3 regions of the Bacillus sp. JJ1533 genome follow, and region 1 is predicted to be linked to each of the others. Evidence: riboswitches for the same ligand, from Rfam matches in the RefSeq annotation. Region 1 holds a riboswitch; each other region holds the start of a gene.
What was found. A riboswitch is a leader RNA that binds a small molecule or an ion and turns the genes downstream of it on or off. The one in region 1 is predicted to bind cyclic di-GMP.
Positions count from the first base shown of each region.

Region 2: it holds a riboswitch for cyclic di-GMP, as region 1 does, so the genes downstream of both, V7138_RS17420 (hypothetical protein) here and V7138_RS22395 (hypothetical protein) in region 1, are expected to answer to the same signal.
Region 3: it holds a riboswitch for cyclic di-GMP, as region 1 does, so the genes downstream of both, V7138_RS06310 (anti-repressor SinI family protein) here and V7138_RS22395 (hypothetical protein) in region 1, are expected to answer to the same signal.

Region 1 is NZ_JBALOV010000043.1:12,442-18,256, reverse strand. It holds gene V7138_RS22415 (S8 family serine peptidase) at 1-186, opposite strand, end outside; gene V7138_RS22410 (NUDIX hydrolase) at 745-1,362, opposite strand; gene V7138_RS22405 (hypothetical protein) at 1,365-2,207, opposite strand; gene V7138_RS22400 (hypothetical protein) at 2,447-2,815, shown strand; cyclic di-GMP riboswitch class I at 3,167-3,251, shown strand; gene V7138_RS22395 (hypothetical protein) at 3,655-3,888, shown strand; gene V7138_RS22390 (methyl-accepting chemotaxis protein) at 4,072-5,760, opposite strand.
Region 2 is NZ_JBALOV010000033.1:269-6,083, reverse strand. It holds gene V7138_RS17440 (ABC transporter ATP-binding protein) at 1-546, opposite strand, end outside; gene V7138_RS17435 (response regulator transcription factor) at 642-1,322, opposite strand; gene V7138_RS17430 (GNAT family N-acetyltransferase) at 2,064-2,570, shown strand; gene V7138_RS17425 (hypothetical protein) at 2,882-3,145, opposite strand; cyclic di-GMP riboswitch class I at 3,636-3,722, opposite strand; gene V7138_RS17420 (hypothetical protein) at 4,056-4,364, opposite strand; cyclic di-GMP riboswitch class I at 4,379-4,469, opposite strand; gene V7138_RS17415 (Ltp family lipoprotein) at 4,934-5,551, opposite strand.
Region 3 is NZ_JBALOV010000011.1:66,916-72,730, reverse strand. It holds gene V7138_RS06320 (DEAD/DEAH box helicase) at 1-1,659, shown strand, start outside; gene V7138_RS06315 (YqhG family protein) at 1,637-2,431, shown strand; cyclic di-GMP riboswitch class I at 2,809-2,898, shown strand; gene V7138_RS06310 (anti-repressor SinI family protein) at 2,933-3,073, shown strand; gene V7138_RS06305 (helix-turn-helix domain-containing protein) at 3,203-3,535, shown strand; gene V7138_RS06300 (VanZ family protein) at 3,587-4,054, opposite strand; gene V7138_RS06295 (nucleotidyltransferase domain-containing protein) at 4,118-5,299, opposite strand; partial or broken gene V7138_RS06290 (lasso peptide biosynthesis B2 protein) at 5,277-5,689, opposite strand; gene V7138_RS06285 (lasso peptide biosynthesis PqqD family chaperone) at 5,785-5,815, opposite strand, start outside.

The sequences.
Region 1 (5,815 bases):
GACGACAACACGCACCTCTTGTTCAGGGTCAATATTTGGCAGGTCCGTCGCTTCTCTGTTTGCGATGTCACTCGAAGGTTTCTGTGCATCTAGTTGGGATGGCGTAAACCCGCCTGTAATAGCGAATGCGCTACCACTAAATGCAAGTAGTAAAACTAGTAATAATGCCGTAATTCTCTTAGCCATTTTCATCCTCCCTTTTACATATAAAACTACGAAAATCGTCCCCTTCACGAAAATTTCGACTCCGAAACGTTACAAAATTTTCTGGGTATTCACACTATACTAAAATACTATTTCTGGGACTAGCACTAAAAGTCATAGTTAAATTAGGCTAAAAACGGGATTAGACCTTGTTGGAATTTGTCGATTTAGGAGAATAGGAGGGTTTGAGTATAGGTAATATGAGGGAGATAGAGGTAGTTTCATTGTTTCTGAAGTAGTGTAAAGGAATTAAGTTTTGTGGGTACAAGTTGATGGCCGCATAGTGTCTGTCCTAAAAAATATGCCAGTCAGATCCGGAGATATGCGTCGATTGGCTTGGATTTGCGTCTGTTCACAAGTTTATGCATCGATTCACACGGATTTGCGTCACTTCCTAAGATTATGCGTCTATTCACTTGGGCTGTAGAACTGTTTGATTTCGCTTACCCACCGCTGGGAAGAATCGGGACGAGGTTCAGGGACGGGGGACAGATTCGTTGCCCCAGGTAGGACGAGGGACCTGTCTGTCCCTCCGTCCCATCAGTCAAACAAAACCTCGACATTCTCTTTCCCGTTACACTCAAATAACTTCTGTAATTGAGCCTCTGTAATGCGTCCAATTGAAAGCGGTGGAAGGGAATCTTTTGAAAAGAATCCTACATCCGATGTTTCAACACTCGGTTTAGGTGTTCCACCTATTAGTTCACATTCAATAAATAGTTTATAGATATGGTGTATATTGGGTGGGTGGGGATGCATATTTCGATCGAGAACAGCAAGCACCCTTTTGGGTTTTACGATGTACCCAGATTCTTCTTCTACTTCCTTTACTGCATTTTGAGAGGGAGATAGTCCGATGTCTGCCCATCCGCCTGGCAACGTCCAGCAATTGTCGCTTTTTTCTTTTACCATTAGAATTTTGTCTTCTTTAAAAACAACAGCCCTTATATCAACCTTTGGAGTTTGATAGCCTTCTTCATTAATAAATACTTTTTTGACTTCTTCAAGGTTTTTATTTGAAAACTCCGCGACAATTTCCGCACTTAACTCACGCAGTTCCTTAAATCGTTCAATATCGTATACATCCTTCGAATAAGCTAATCCTGATTGGGAAATTGCTTGAATTTGCTGTGCCCATTCCAACCACTTTAGACTCATTTTTATTCCCTCTCTTTCACCGTGAATTTTAAATACGTGCGGTCATCGAAGGAAAGATTTCCTTTCGTTAATCCCTTTGCCGACTTATACATTCGAAAACATAGAGGATCTTCTTCTAACACTTTTTGCAGCATTTCTTCAGATTCAATAAGACTATTTTTTAAAAAAGGATAGCCGTCAGATGCCAGTACGATGTATTTCGCATTAGCCGGTACCTCAATCATTTTCACTCTAGAAAAATCAACAGGGAAACCATTAATGATTTCAAACCCATACTGGTTATTAGGTTCATTTTGCATATAGTATTGCTGCCTAATTAATTCCTGGATAACCCTCCGACTCGGATCATCATGTAATAATTCATCGATTGTTTTTCCTTTTTTAATTTCCGCCTCCAAGTAAAGAGATCTTGCGTTTGCTGTAATGTCGTCGATAATCTTTTCATTTTGATACAGTTGGCCATCAATAATACATTGACAATCCCCTATCTGCCAAACCTCTTTATGGAAGTCACTATACACAATCAGACTCGCTGTAGGTGCCATCCAAGCAAATTTTTCTATGTCCTCTAGTATTCCCATTTCAGCATATGCACTCTGAAGGTTATCGTTAATCGCGGCAACCATGTCGTGTAAAAAAACATCTCTTGGTAAGTTTTCTATTGTCGTTTTAATGATTTCTGCTGCAAGTCTTCCTGGTGCCTTACCATTAATCCTTCTGCCCGATATATTTGTCGCACCATCTACTACCGCTACAAAGTTATCTGTATAGACATACAGATCTTCACATAAGAGTGGGTCTCCTTGTTTCCCTATTGATCGTGATTCAATCATTGAAATACTCATCTGACATCACCTTTTTTCATTCGATATTTATCCTGAATTATACCAAACCTGTATTGGACTATCGATATAGTTCTTTGAAGTAAGATAAATTAATATCAAAGCAAAGATTTCTCCGAGTAAGCCCCTTCTCATCGAAGACGGGGCTTTTTTGTTATTTGAGCATTCTTAACTCTTTTGGATTCTAACCGATATCAATATTGGCAGACAAGATTCGACATATTTTAAAGGGGCTAATATATATGGATATCGAACAAATAATTAAAGAAATAAACAACAGCGTGGATGAACTTGATCTAGTCACGGCAAGAAAATACATTGAAGAAAATATCGACTTACTAAATACTAAAAGGAATTTCCTAAATAGAAATGCTCGGGATTTATTGAAAGTCCTAACTGAAATGCATCATTCAAATTACAAGCCGTTACAAAGAAATGAATTAGCTATAATAAATACAATTAATACTTATGCAACAAGGTTTGATTTGAGAGGATTAAAATTACTAATTAAAGAACACTCTCAGCTATTGCTTCGTGAGGATATCATTCCTTACTTTAATAAGGATGCTAAAATTGTGCTAGAAGGTATGGGAGCAATTACAAAGCAATAATGTTTGGATAAGCAATCTATCTCTACTGAGCTAGGACTTTATTAATATTATAGCCCTCACAGATGTGTGGGTTTTTTTATTTAACTTTTATCTTCGAAAAACGTATAAAGTAACTCTTCATTCGAGTTTCTTCCGGGCGGCTGGCTGCACGCCTATATAGTGCTCCGAGATAGTTCATGGAACATCTGTGCAAATCATTAGCTGAATCAGCAGGTTCACCAAAGGACCCGATTTGTTATATAGGTATAATTACCCATTTTAGGGGTGGTTTTGCAGTATTTTGTTGAAATTTGTTGAAAAACTACTACTTTCGCTTTATTATTAAATTAGTTTATTTAAACTATTGACAAAAATTGAAAAAGGCAAACTTATCGAAAGGTAAGGACGCAAAGCTACGGGTCTAAGGTTTTGATACTATGATAGCCGAGTTGCCAAAAGGTTAGTGAATAAATATATCGGTATATCTAAATTTATCCACCATCTTTTTGGTGGATTTTTTTTTATATTGGAAATAAAGGAGCTTCTATTAATGGCTATTAAAAAGAACCTTGATTAATACGAAAGAAGGTTGAAATAAGATGAAGACTATCAGTAAAGAACAAGTATGTTTTAAGTGTAAAGAACTAAAATCCGTTAATGACTTTTATGATAAAGGAAATCGCTTCATGAATTGTTCAGAATGTCGTAGGGATAGATACAATAGAAAAAAGTCGCTCGAAATATTATTAAATAAAGAGAAGAAAACAAGACAATTTGTTTAAGAGTAATCTGAAATACATATCCAAGGTCTGTTCTGGCTGTTCTAGCTATGATTTTCATATAATAAGGAGAGGTTTATCTTGACCGTGCTATTTGGAACTGTTGAATATTTTGAAAAAGAAATAGTGAACCAAATGTCTACTAAAAAGTTGCAACATTCGTCTATTAGTAAAAGTTTAGAATTTGCCTATTCATCGGTAAAAAGTGAAATTACAAATGTTTTTATATGCAGTGATATATTTCGGAAGGATTTATTGGTGAATATTGAAAAAGCATATGAAAAGGTTAGAGGTTCTATGGTGGGGGTTGATTAAAGGTTTTAGTTGAGCTTTTGAACGTGAATTAAAACCAAAATTGAAAGGATTGATGTAAAAGAGGGAGGGGATATTGTAATACATTATCGTTTTATAAATCCTTTACAAGTTGATGTGTAGTCACCGCAACACAAGGGGTGTGCATAGCAAAACCTGCACCAAACTCGATGCAGGTTTTTCAACTTATACCTTAAACCTCTTAATCAACTCTTGTAATTCTTCCGCCATTTTGGTTAATGAGGTTGAGGATGCAGTGATCTCTTCCATGGCAGCGAGTTGTTCTTCTGTCGATGCTGACATGTTTTGTGTATTACTAGAGGTATCATGCGTGATATCCGCTACCACTTCCATACTTCTAACCATCTGTTCCGCTCCGGCCGATAATTCATGAACGGCTGATGTCACTTCTTGAATTTGTGATGTGACCTCTTGTACCGCTTGGCCAATTTGGTTAAATGAGTTTCCAACGTCCTGGATAAAATTAATTCCATTAGTAACTTTTAATGTTGTGTCGTCCATTGATTGCACGGTTTCCTCTGTATCCTCTTGAATCCCAGAAATGAGAGAGGATATCTGTTTTGCAGAAGCTGATGATTGTTCTGCTAGTTTTCTCACTTCATCTGCAACGACGGAAAATCCTTTTCCGTGTTCGCCCGCTCTCGCTGCTTCAATTGCAGCATTTAATGCTAATAGATTTGTCTGATCGGCAATCCCTGTGATGACGCCAATGATTTGGTTAATTTGATTCGAGCTTTCTCCTAACGTTTTTACTTTTTCAGAAAGATGATTCACCGTTTGACTGATTTCGTTCATGCGATTAATAATTTCCGAAACGGATTTGTTTCCATCCATAGCTTTATCTGAAGCTTTTACCGATGTATTTGAAACGATTTCTGAGCTTTCTGCGATTTGTCTGACTAACGAAGATAAATCAATGATCGTTTGATTGGTTTCATCCAGGCTTTGAACCTGTTTGTCTGTACCAACTGCTACCTCCTGAACGGTCGAAGCAATGACTTCGGTTGCTCTTGTCGTTTCTTCAGAGCTTGCTGATAATTGTTCCGAAGCTGCAGCCACCTGTTCAGCACTCGTCGCTACCTGTCTGACTAAATCTCTTAACTTGCTCACCATGAGATTAAAGGATGACGCCATTTCCCCAAGTTCGTCTTTTGTTTTAATAGAAATGGCTTGGGTTAGGTCAGCCTCGCCTTCAGCAATTTCCTTCAAGCGTCTATTCATGGTCATAATTGGTTTATTAATTGACTTTATAAGCACGATTGAAGCTAAAGCCCCTCCAATGATTGATACAAGGGTAACCGCATAAAGAATAATCGAACCTATTTTTTGCATCTTTTCCAATGATTTTGTATCATTGTCAATCGTTTTGGTTACTTCAGCAATAAACGTTTCAACTGAAGGATCCACTAACTCTTTTCTGATGGATCTTTGTTCGTTCATATGAATCTCCAGGGCTAATTCCTGATCTCCATCTCTGTATGCATCTACCATTTTTTTATTTGTGTCAAAATAAGTTTGTAGGTTGTTCTTAATTTCTTCCAGTGCTTTTGCATCTTCAGAATCTAGAGCTACCTTTTGAATGTCTGAAAAATATTGTTCAATATCATTTTCTTTATTTGCAATTCCATCTACGAACTCCTCATCCCCAGTCAGGAGAAAAGCTCGTTCATCATTCGAAATCCCTGTAAAACGGTATTCGATAGACTTCAAATTAAATTGCAAGGCTTGATGCGCCTCTATATTCTTATATACCTTCTCGGTTCCATTTTGTTGAAATAAGGATAAGCCTCCTGTAACAAGGAGAGCTACTATCAATAAAGAAACTAGTAAACTCAGTTTTGTTTTTATCTTCATAATGACCCTCTTCCCCTGATGTATATACCTATTATCGGTTGTTTTTCTACAAAGT
Region 2 (5,815 bases), on a different contig from region 1:
ATGTTTTTCCTGATTGAGTTTCATCAATAATCGGCGGATTTCGATAATCCCTTCAACATCCAATCCATTGATTGGCTCATCCAGTACTAAACAATCGGGGTTGCTTAAGAGACTAAGAGCGATGCCTAATCGCTGTTTCATCCCCATGGAATAATCTTTAAATCGTTTTTTCTTTTCATTTGCCAAACCGACAATTTCTAGGACTTCATCAATACGTTTCTTTTCAACGACACCCCGTTGAATCCGAAAATATTCTAGATTTTGAACTGCATTAAAATCCGGGAAAAATGTAGGGGTTTCGATCATAAAACCCATTCTTTTTTTCACATGTTCTATCTCTTTACCAGATTTTCCGAAAAGCAAAATCTCCCCACTCGTCGGCTTTAATTGGCCTGCTAGAATTTTGAACAACGTCGATTTGCCCGCACCATTTTTTCCAATTAGTGCACAGATTTCTCCTTTTTTTACTGAGAAATCAAGAGGTTTAAGAACCTCTTGTTTCTTAAACTTTTTCGTTAGTTGATACGTCTGAATAATGGTATCCATCTTTTCGACTCCTTCACTAAATCTCTTGTTATTTTCAGTTTAGCTTAGAAGTCTTTAAAATCCTTTAAGCAAAACATAAAGAATTCATAAAGAGATCAGGTAAGCATAAAGCCTACTCCCCAAATGGTCTTAATATATTCTTCACTAGTAATTTCGGAAATCTTCTTGCGCAGGTTAGAGACGTGAACGCTGATTGTATTATCATCACCATAATAGGTCCCTTTCCAAATGCTTTCATATATCTCCTTTTTGGAAAGTGCACGCTCGGGATTGTTCATGAAAAATATTAAAATATCAAACTCAGCATTCGTCAGCTGTAGCTCTTCCTCTTTTAAAGTTACAGACCGTTTTTCCGTATTCATTTTAAGCTCACGCCATCCTATTTCCGCTGACTGCTCCGGGTGAAAATTTGCTTTTCTTAATTGGACTTCTACTCGAACCATTACTTCTTCCTGATGAAACGGTTTGGTTATGAAATCATCCGCACCTATTTTCAATACTTGCACTTTATTCTCAATATCAACTTTCGCTGAAATGACAATAATAGGTATAGAACTCTTTTCTCTAATTTCTTTTATGAGTTCCTCTCCACTTTTACCAGGTAGCATCAAATCCAATAAAATTAAATCAAAGGTATTATTTTGCAGTTGCAATAAACCTTCTGTACCCGAATAAGCTGCAACCGGTTCCAAATGCGATTTTTCCAAAATTACTCTTAATAGTCTACTAATCTCTTGATCATCTTCAATAATTAATATCCGTTTACCTTCATACATCAATATCACCCATTTTTTTAATCACTTATTCTATAACTAAAATATAACATATATAAAACTCGGTATTATTTAAGGAGCTATTTTTCTATTTCTTCGTATGGAAAAAAGATGACAGACCTATTTCACCCCACTATGAAATAATACGACTAAGCTAGAACGATAAGGAGTTACTATTTATTACTTTTCCGGTGGGCGTGGGGGATAGAGGTATATATTGTCCCGATTGCTCTACTAAATAACCATAGGGACGGGCCACTTGTTTTATAATAATGAAGCAAGTGGCCCGTCCCCAATTCAAACTATTATTAAGATAATTTAACTAGAATTTCATGAAGAAACGCAGGCTCATCCTTAAATAACCTCTTCCTTAAGAAACCAATACACTCTAATATAAAAGGAATGTTTTCTATATTTGTTGAGCTAACTTCTTAAAATGCCCTCAATGTAAAGCACTATATGTGGTAAGAAATATAATAAAACTAAAACTTTGCTGATAAACCCATTTTAACATCTTGTTCTTCTTTCAATAAATGCCCCGTTAGCTTAATAACTTCAACAAAAATATACGTAATTCCTTCTAAGTATGGATCAATCTAGAGTTCAAAAATAAATTGACCAAAAATATATGTATGTATAAAATATAGTATATGAATATTTTTAATTATTAGATAACTGTCCGACCACCACAGTACAGTCAGAAATACAAAACAAGGGGTGAGTGACATTTTGGAACAAAGAAATATGTCAGAAATAAGGATTGAACCTTGGGGTGAAGGCGATCTTAATTTGCTTCATCTTCTAAATGCTCCTGAGATGACAGTACACTTTGGAGGTCCAGAGACAGAGGAAAAAATCCTAACTCGTCATAAACGGTACTGTGAGATTTCGGAAAAGGGAACTGGACGTATGTTTAAGATTCTCTTGCTTCCAAATCTTGAGACCGTTGGTAGTGTCGGCTATTGGGATACGATTTGGCAAGGAGAACCTATTTATGAGATAGGTTGGAGTGTTTTAGCTGCATATCAGGGTAAAGGGATAGCGACAATTGCAACAGCCACAGCCATTGCTAATATTAATTCTGAAAAGAAGCATAGTTTCATTCACGCTTTCCCAAAAATCACCAACCCCGCTTCTAATGCAATTTGTCGTAAGCTCGGTTTCTCGCTAATTGGTGAATGTGATTTTGAATATCCCATTGGTAGTTTCATACGATGTAATAACTGGGTATTAGCAGTTGGTGAAAAGTGAAGACTAAATTAGTGAAGAAATTTGATAACCCTATTTAATAATTAGATAAACTACCTTCAAAGCCCAAAAGGAATATTTTCCTTTTGGGCTTTTCCTAAAAAAATATCTCAAAGATTGGAATACCTTGTTGAACTAACCTGCCCGTTAGTACAACAAGAAAAAGCTGCCCTTATGACAGCTCTGCTCTTCAACTCTGCAATCGTAGTTTGGATTTCAGTTATTAATAAGAGAAAAAGTTATTAAACAAAATATACAAGTTAGTGTTCTACTTCATTAAACTCGTCTACCCATTTCTAGGTTGATATAGCCCGTCAAACATCACGCTCTATTACTTCCCAATTTTTGTTTAGGTAGTAGTATTTCTCTTCTTCGCCCGTTTCTAAGTTTCCTGCAAAGAAAAATATTTCATTTTCAGGCATGTTTGTTACTGCTAAAGTAGCCCCTGTTTCGGTATTTCGAATAAGTGTACTTACTGTTATTGAACTCCTCAAGGCTTCACATCGTTCGTCAATCTCCTTATAGGCGTTTACCTTACTTTCAAACTCTTTCACTTTTTCTAAATAAATTGTTCCCATTTAACCCCTCCTAAAAGTTTTGTATTTTAATTTCAACCTAAGTCCACTGTCTTTTCCCTCTTGAATTCTCTTGCAAGCATCTTCTGCAAGTGAACCTATTTTTTAAAGAGGAATCCAGACAGAAACAAAAAAGGGCTACACCTGCACTCACTGTCATTCGATTAACTATTGTCTGATTCGGGAAATATTCATTGTAGCAGGAATGCCAACAATGGAACAGCAGCGGTATCGCTGTAAAGATTGCGTAAAATTTTTCCGATGTTACGAATACTTTAGAAACGATAAAAGAAACAATTACAGAGCGTGTTCGAATGAAGGAAGAGTTAAATGCCTTAACGGCACAAGGAAAGATGTCTGCGTGGGTGATTTCTTCAAGTTATATTTTTCCCCCTCGAAATTTTTCGTCTATTATTTTGACAATCGATTAGGCACAAAAAAGGGAGATATTATCCGAAAGAATAATATCTCCCCTCAAGGGTTCGATTTATTTATCGGTAGCTGGCGAGCATATTGAATTCACAATGAAGCCCCTATAGCTTTGCGTCGCTAGGTTTCCCCAGGTTTGCCCTTATCGAATTTGTCATTGTTGTTTGCCCTACGAGTAAGAATATATCATGCAACGATGGAATCAAACAATCAGTAGATAATGGAAAGGCAGGAAAGAAACATGAGTAAAAACACCCACATTTGCACCTTGCCACTAAAGCTTAAGACATATAACACTTTCATAAAACGGTTAAAAGGCTTAATGTTTTAACTTAAACCAATCAAAAACGAAAAAATTTGGCAACAAGGACACATTACCTAAAGAGTAACAAATAATAGACACTTAGTTTATATTGAAACAAAACATCTTATACTTTTACCGTATATAGACACAGTTAATTAGACACTTTTCTCCTATTCGATACTATTCCTTTATAGACACCGAATATTCTTCCCTTGTAATTATTCCAGTAAGTATAGTTTTTAAATAATTAGAGAAGTCATTATTTCTTTCATTTATTCTAGTTAGAGCATTAAATAATTCAATTTTTTCAGAGTAAGATAAACTGTTCTCTATTGTGTTAATTATCTTTTGGTAATTAAACAGATATACCTTTTTACCTATTTTCACCCTTAGGCTAATTTCTCGTGGGAATTGAAAAAATTCTTGCCTCGTAGGAACTTTATTAACAACCATTTTATACTGAAAACCATTTTCCAATTGATAATCCAACGTTTTTTCTCCTCCTTGGTAACCTGGCAATCATAGTATTATTTCCATCACCTTAGATCCATAGTTTTGCGTCCTTACCTTTCGATAAGTTTGCCTTTTTTCAAAGATTGACATTGTAGTTAATAGAATAATATAAATCAACACATTTTACATTGACCGTTTATTGGAAATTTAAAATTCAGCTAAATGGGTTAAAACCCTAAGTACTCACTCTTCAATTAAATAAAAAAAGATCGATTCACCATTTATATTTGGGTTAGGTAAGTGAAACAGTTGAAAATAAAAGGACCCGTTAGCCATCCATGCAGCCAAAATCATTGCTGCACCACAGAGAATGAAAATACACTAAGATGTCTAGAATGGTTCTTAATCAAGTCCATGAATCCATAGATCAATTAATTTAGCTCTCTTTTTTTATCGAATTAGTAGGGTATTCTTTAATGTGGTCTTTTTTTGTAATACGAGAAGTTTATTTTCATGGTAGTTTAATAAGTTTAATAAGAAAAAGGCTGTCAAACTGACAGCCAAAATCTTAAACAAAAGCATCTGTTAATGCTATGAACTTTATTTTAAAGCCCTATTTGATCAACTGCATATGTCGAATCCTCTTGGCTGTGCCCTTCAAACATTAGCTGGTCAATTAAACCTTGCCTTGACATTGGCATAGTGTCATTGTAATGTTTAGCATGTCTCACCGCTTGTTCTCTCCAATCTACTTCAATATTATTAGCTCCAAAAGTAGCATCCTCTGTGGTATAACCTTCAAACTCCAACTGCTCAATTAATCCCGACTTTGAGAATGGCATTGTTCTAATATAGTTTTCAGCATGACGAATAGCATTTTGCTGTGAAGCTGTTAATTGAGGTTCTTCTTTCACTTCTTCTTTAGGTTGTTCCGGCTCAACTTTTTCTGGTTCTTCTTTCTTTTCATCTTCAGGTACTACTTCCTCTTCCTTTGGTTCTTCTTGCTCAACTTCGTCATTTTCTTCTGTTTCTGTTACTGGGGGTTCTGCTTGTTCAGTTTCAGTTGGATCACCACTAAATGATACGGCAGCGATTAACAATACAAAACATACACCTGCTATAATAAAGTTCTTTTTAGTTTTCTTACTCTTCCTTAACGCCCCAACAATACCTAAGATAAGAAATACAAGCATTCCAACAAAACTAATTAAGCCGATAAACATAGCCAATATAATTCTCTCCTTTTGTATAATTTATTTATAAATCAACAGATGAAACACCTATTGATTCCTGTAACTAATTACAGTTGACACTCCTCATTATTTTTACCATTAAAACAGTTATTATTTTTTCAATAATTCTAGCCCCTTTTACTTATATAGTATTTACCTTTATTACTAGAACACCAATTGAAAAAATTGGTAGAATTTATTTTTGTAAAAAAATACAAGTAAAAAGAAAAACCCTCCTATTTCTAGAAGGGCCCT
Region 3 (5,815 bases), on a different contig from region 1:
CAAGGTGACTTTTTGCAGAGAATTGACGATGACGGTCCTTGGGCGAACTGGGAGTTATATAAACTTGCATACGAAGTTGAAAAACACCAGTCGATACCTGAATTCGAGGGTCTTCAGGCTCCTAAGCATTTACCGCAGCTAACACCACTTCCACATCAGCTTGAGGTTGCAAAGCAAGTGGTTGAAAAAATGAATGGAAAAGCGATTTTAGCAGATGAGGTTGGGCTAGGAAAAACCATTGAAGCCGGCCTGATTTTAAAAGAATATATGATTCGTGGTCTTGTGAAGAAAGTATTGATTCTTGTTCCAGCATCTCTTGTATCTCAATGGGCTTCGGAATTAAATCAAAAGTTTTATATTCCTGCGGTTCAACAGAAAAAGAGCTATATGTGGGAACAATATGATGTCATCGTTTCTTCCATAGATACGGCAAAAAGAAGCCCTCATCGGGAAATTGTATATAAGCAAGATTACGATTTGATCATCATTGATGAAGCTCACAAGCTTAAAAATAACAAAACGAAAAACTATGAATTTGTTCAAAATCTAAAAAAGAAATTTTGTTTACTATTAACAGCAACCCCGATTCAAAACAGAGTTGATGAGATATTTAATCTTGTATCATTACTAAAGCCTGGGCACTTAGGTAATCAGGAGAATTTTGAGGAATTATTCGGGAAAAAGAGGCGCTCAATCGATGATCATGAGCATTTGAAAGAACTGGTTAATAAAGTAATGATTCGAAATCGCCGAGATGATACGGGGATTGAGTGGACAAAACGTAAGGTTGAAACCGTTCCGATTGAGTTCTCAGAAACAGAACAGGAGTTATATAATGCAATTTCTGCTTATCGATCTAGCTTATCAGGCTTTGCATCGAGTATGTTTTCGATTTTAACATTGCAAAGAGAAGCTTGTAGTAGTCGTGAGGCCGTCTATTTCACATTGAAAAAGATGCTTGAGAAGAAAAATGAAGATGGCAGTGCTGCGGTCCCTGAGGATATGGTCTTAGGGCTTATGAAAAAGGTCGAACAGGTCAATCAAAATACAAAGGCTGAAAAAGCAGTTGAGTTAATTAAACAAATTGATGATAAAGTCATCATTTTTACTGAGTATCGTGCGACACAAATGTACTTGCAATGGTTCCTCCAGCAAAATGGCATTTCATCTGTTCCATTTAGAGGTGGATTCAAACGTGGGAAAAAAGATTGGATGAGAGAATTGTTTAAAGGAAAATTCCAAGTTTTGATTGCTACTGAAGCCGGTGGCGAAGGTATTAACTTGCAATTTTGTAACCATATTATCAATTATGATCTTCCTTGGAATCCGATGCGACTTGAGCAACGTATTGGTCGTATTCATCGACTAGGTCAGGAAAAAGATGTTCATATTTACAATTTTGCAACAAAGAACACAGTTGAAGAGCATATTCTAAAGCTTTTATATGAAAAAATTAATCTGTTCGAGCGTGTTATTGGGCAGTTGGATGATATCTTAACACGGCTTGATCTTGGAAATATTGAAGACCATATTCAAGACATTATGCTTCGGTCTCGGAGTGAGGGCGAAATGAAAATTAAGATGGAGAATTTAACATCGATTATCAGTTTTGAAGAACAAAACGGGGGTGAGCAGCGTGCAGCAACAGGAAATCGTTAATTTTCTAGAAAAATATTTTGTATCCAACCATTGTGAAATACTTGAACGGCATCCTGGTTATATGACCGTGCAATTGACAATCGACTTAGATAAGCAACTCATGAACCGCCCCTTCTATTGGACGTATGTGGAAAAAACAGGCGGAGAACCGAATCCAATGAAGCTTACGTTAATTACAGACCGGGACCAAACGCCCGATCATGTAAAGGGTGACTTTATCCATTTCGGAGCACCCCGCTTGCATCAAATTTTTGAATCAACGAAAAAGCTAGCAAGCTATATTCGGTTGTACCAACAAATACCACCAGGGGCCCAAGGGAATACACCTCTTTACCCATGGCTCGGGATAAATGTGAAGGTTTCCTATAAGAGTGATCGTAAGCGCGATGTGTTGATGTCACTTGGCTTACAACTTATTAACGGAATCATAGTGGAGGATTTTCAGGAAAAACTTGAAAAGCTTCCACTTACTCCTAAAATTCCAGATTTAACATACACGATGTCACCGCTTGTAAAACCACAAAGTGGCGTCAATCGTCTCCAGCAATATGTGAGAGGGTATGTGGAATCACAGAATCATGCATGGGCAGAAGAAGCAAGAAAGCGCTGGGACGAGGATTTAACTTTGTTAGATGCCTTTTACGAGGGGATTGACGAAAAACCAGAAAGCTATGAAATTGAAAAAGAAGCACTAAGGGACCAATACGAACCGAAAGTCCTTGTCGAAATTATCAATGGTGGATTGTTTTATCTTTGTCAAAATACGATGTAACATAGGCCTATCCTCATTTTTGGGGGTAGGTTACATTTTTTTAGGCTTTTTTTAAAATAATCGTTCGACAAATACCCTTCCATTTTTTGGTGTTTTTACAAAAATCCTCATTGGAATGATGTGATGTATTCCCCTCCCTTACTACCTTGTTAACAAATCATAGGTCTTTCTCCCTATCCTTCGAGTTCATTCTACATAAACAGAAAAAAGCGGACCTTTTTCGATATACAGGACAAGCAATTGTTTATGTTTTATAAATATTTTGACATCGACAGTTTTTTACAGAAAGCTTGATAATCATGCTTTATACTTCAAAGAGTAATACAAAGGTTCTATACATACATGGACTAACGTGTTAGGTCAGTCAGCTAGGTTCGAACAGACAAAGGCAAACCTATTGAAAAATGGGGACGCAAAGTCACAGGTCTAAGGTTGGAGATTTCAATTATGATGGCTGGACTGCCTGGAATACTATTGTATTTTGGGAGGGTATTGGAAAGTATGACACAATTAAAAAACGAAACACTCGATCAGGAATGGGTAGACCTAATTTTAGAAGCACTAGATATGGGAATTAGTGTGAACGAAATCAAAGCATTCTTCGCAGAAAAAGCTGACGGATTTGACTCGATGATTGGATAAAGAACAGTGAAACCCACTCCTACTTGGGAAAAACACATTTTCTTGCAATATTTTTGATTAAATCGTTCGTCATACAAAACAATTTTCTTCATTTTATGTTATAATCATGAATGGAGGAAGGTGGATTTTATGATTGGTCAACGTATCAAACAATACCGTTTGCAAAGAAAATTATCCTTATCTGAATTAGCTGATAGAGCAGGGGTTGCGAAATCATATTTAAGTTCAATTGAACGCAACCTTCAATCAAATCCTTCTATTCAATTTTTAGAGAAAATCTCTGCGGTCCTTGGGGTATCTGTGAATACTCTACTCCATGATGAGGATCACGAAGTTCAAATAGAAGATCTTGATTCTGATTGGGCCCAACTTGTACAAGAAGCAATGAAATCCGGGGTTTCAAAGGATGAGTTTAAGGCATTCTTAGAATTTAACAAATGGAAAAATACGAACAATAAATAAAAAAGCACTTCAGGAGAGTGAAAAATTCTTCTCTTGAAGGGCTTTTTTATTTTATAGGGAGATATTCTTTTTGAGTGCGGTAATTCCTCTTAAAAACTTGCCTACCCTTGATTGTTTCTGATTAAAATACTTTTTGTGGATGATATAGGATACAACAATGACGCCTATCGAATCTTTTACCAAATCGATAAACGAAAACGATCTGAACGGTACAAAATATTGATGGATCTCATCCAGCGCTCCATATAAAACCGAGATTATAAACAGCAGAATTTCTATCTTAAGCGAAAGCTTTCCAAAGGTCAGGAAAGCCATCACCAATAAGGCATATAAAATAGCAAACTGAAAAAGGTGACCAATTTCGAGTGCAGCTCCTAGCAGATAATATAATTGTATACCAATTTGGTCGTCTATATCCTCAAATTTGCTAGGATTAAAATGACTTGATTGTAACCATATCCAAAGCATATATACAACTGGTAATATTCCTAAAATAAAGCGAATGATATATAAGTACATAAAAACCTACCTTTACCTTCAAACAATGTACTTCGTTACAATCATGTCCTGATTCTTATTTGTTTAAACTTGCCTACCCCCTCTTCGCCAAATTAATAAAAATGGTCGTAATGGAAAATACAAAAAATGCAGTTTCTTAGGTAATGGCAATGTTTCCTTGTCCATATAATAAGGATGCAATGTACTTAAAATAAACATAAACTTTTGTTGGATTGACATAAGCGAAAATAAATGACGTGAATGATATTTTGAAATGTCCTGGGGGACTGGGTTTGTATGCAAATTAATCATTCTTTCAATATAAAAAATTGCTTGCTGGCCTAATAATTGACTTCTAGTGCTTTTTATGAATGGCTTCATCTCTTTCGTTATTTTTGTTTTCGATAAATTAGACGAAAGAATCAAGGCTTGCCCCGCTATATGTGTAGCTTTATATTTTTGTAATAAACTTCGAAGTCGTGGCCAATGAAGATCTTTTTGAACTAGCATATGGATATCAAATAGCCAGCGTAACCTGGACCAACCATGCCTAGCTCCATGTGTTACTAAAAATAAAAATAAGTCCTCACTACCTAAAATATAAACTGTATACTTCGTAATCGTACTTACTCTTTTTCGATCCCATAACTCTTTAAAGCTTGGTTCTTTTGTTGGAGCAGGATTTAGCCTCCAATGTATTTCAAGCTTTATCCCCTTTTTCGGATGAAAATAAGTAAAATGATGATGTCTCCACTTCCAATCATTCAGCACTGATTGAATATATTCGTCCTTTATATAGCCTTCTTCAATTAGAAGTTGTTCCGCCCTATCCAACTCTCCAATCGGGATAAGAACATCTAAGTCACCAGAGGTGCGTAGAGAAATATCACCATAAAGCTCTGTAGCAAGTACGGGACCTTTTAAAAACAAAGGAGAGATTCCATTTGATATAAACAATTTACTCACATACTCCATTTGTCCACAAAGATGCAGCATCTGAAACGTATTTTTTTGATAATAATGCGAAATCGAGTTTAAGACTTTCGTTGGGACTTTACTCTTTTCTAATAATTTAATCTTTGAATATAAAAGTGGATATAGACGGTGGTGAAGAATCAATTTATGAAAGTGATCCCAGTCCATTTGATCAAGGGATTTCTTATATTTTTCCGTAATATCAGTTGCGGTTTCCATTTTAATAACATCTAATAGAAAGATAAGTTCCTTAGGAACCTTTGAAACATCAAGTTGATAAATGTTGTTCATTTCGATCTTCCTTGAAATCATTATTACGAACTCCTTTTGCAAACATGCCGACAACCGTGAACTTCTCCATTCCCTCAGAACCGGATACGTAAAAGTTGCCACTTCGCAACCATGCGTGTGCAATCATACTCCCCTTCTCATCCCTTGCAGTACCGAGATAAAGAGTACTCTCGATGTGTCGTCTTTCAAGCATTTTCATCCCAGCAATCGCTTTTTAACAAGACATTGACTCTCCCAAAACGTATAGTTACTCATAATCCGAATTGCGTTTGCAACATTTTTTAATTCCTTCATATTAGAAACATTTTTCTTATAAGATGTTTCCTTCAAAGCCACCCCTAAAGTAGGTGCAACTTTTGCAAATGGCAATGCTTTTAAAATACGACCCAAGGCTAAATAAAATTAAGCTTCTATTAAAATCACTTTCGTAGCAAAATCAAGAGTAAAAAACGCCTTAATTCTTTTAATAATTTTCATGTCACCTCTTATTTCAATTCAATTAGTTTTTCATTATAT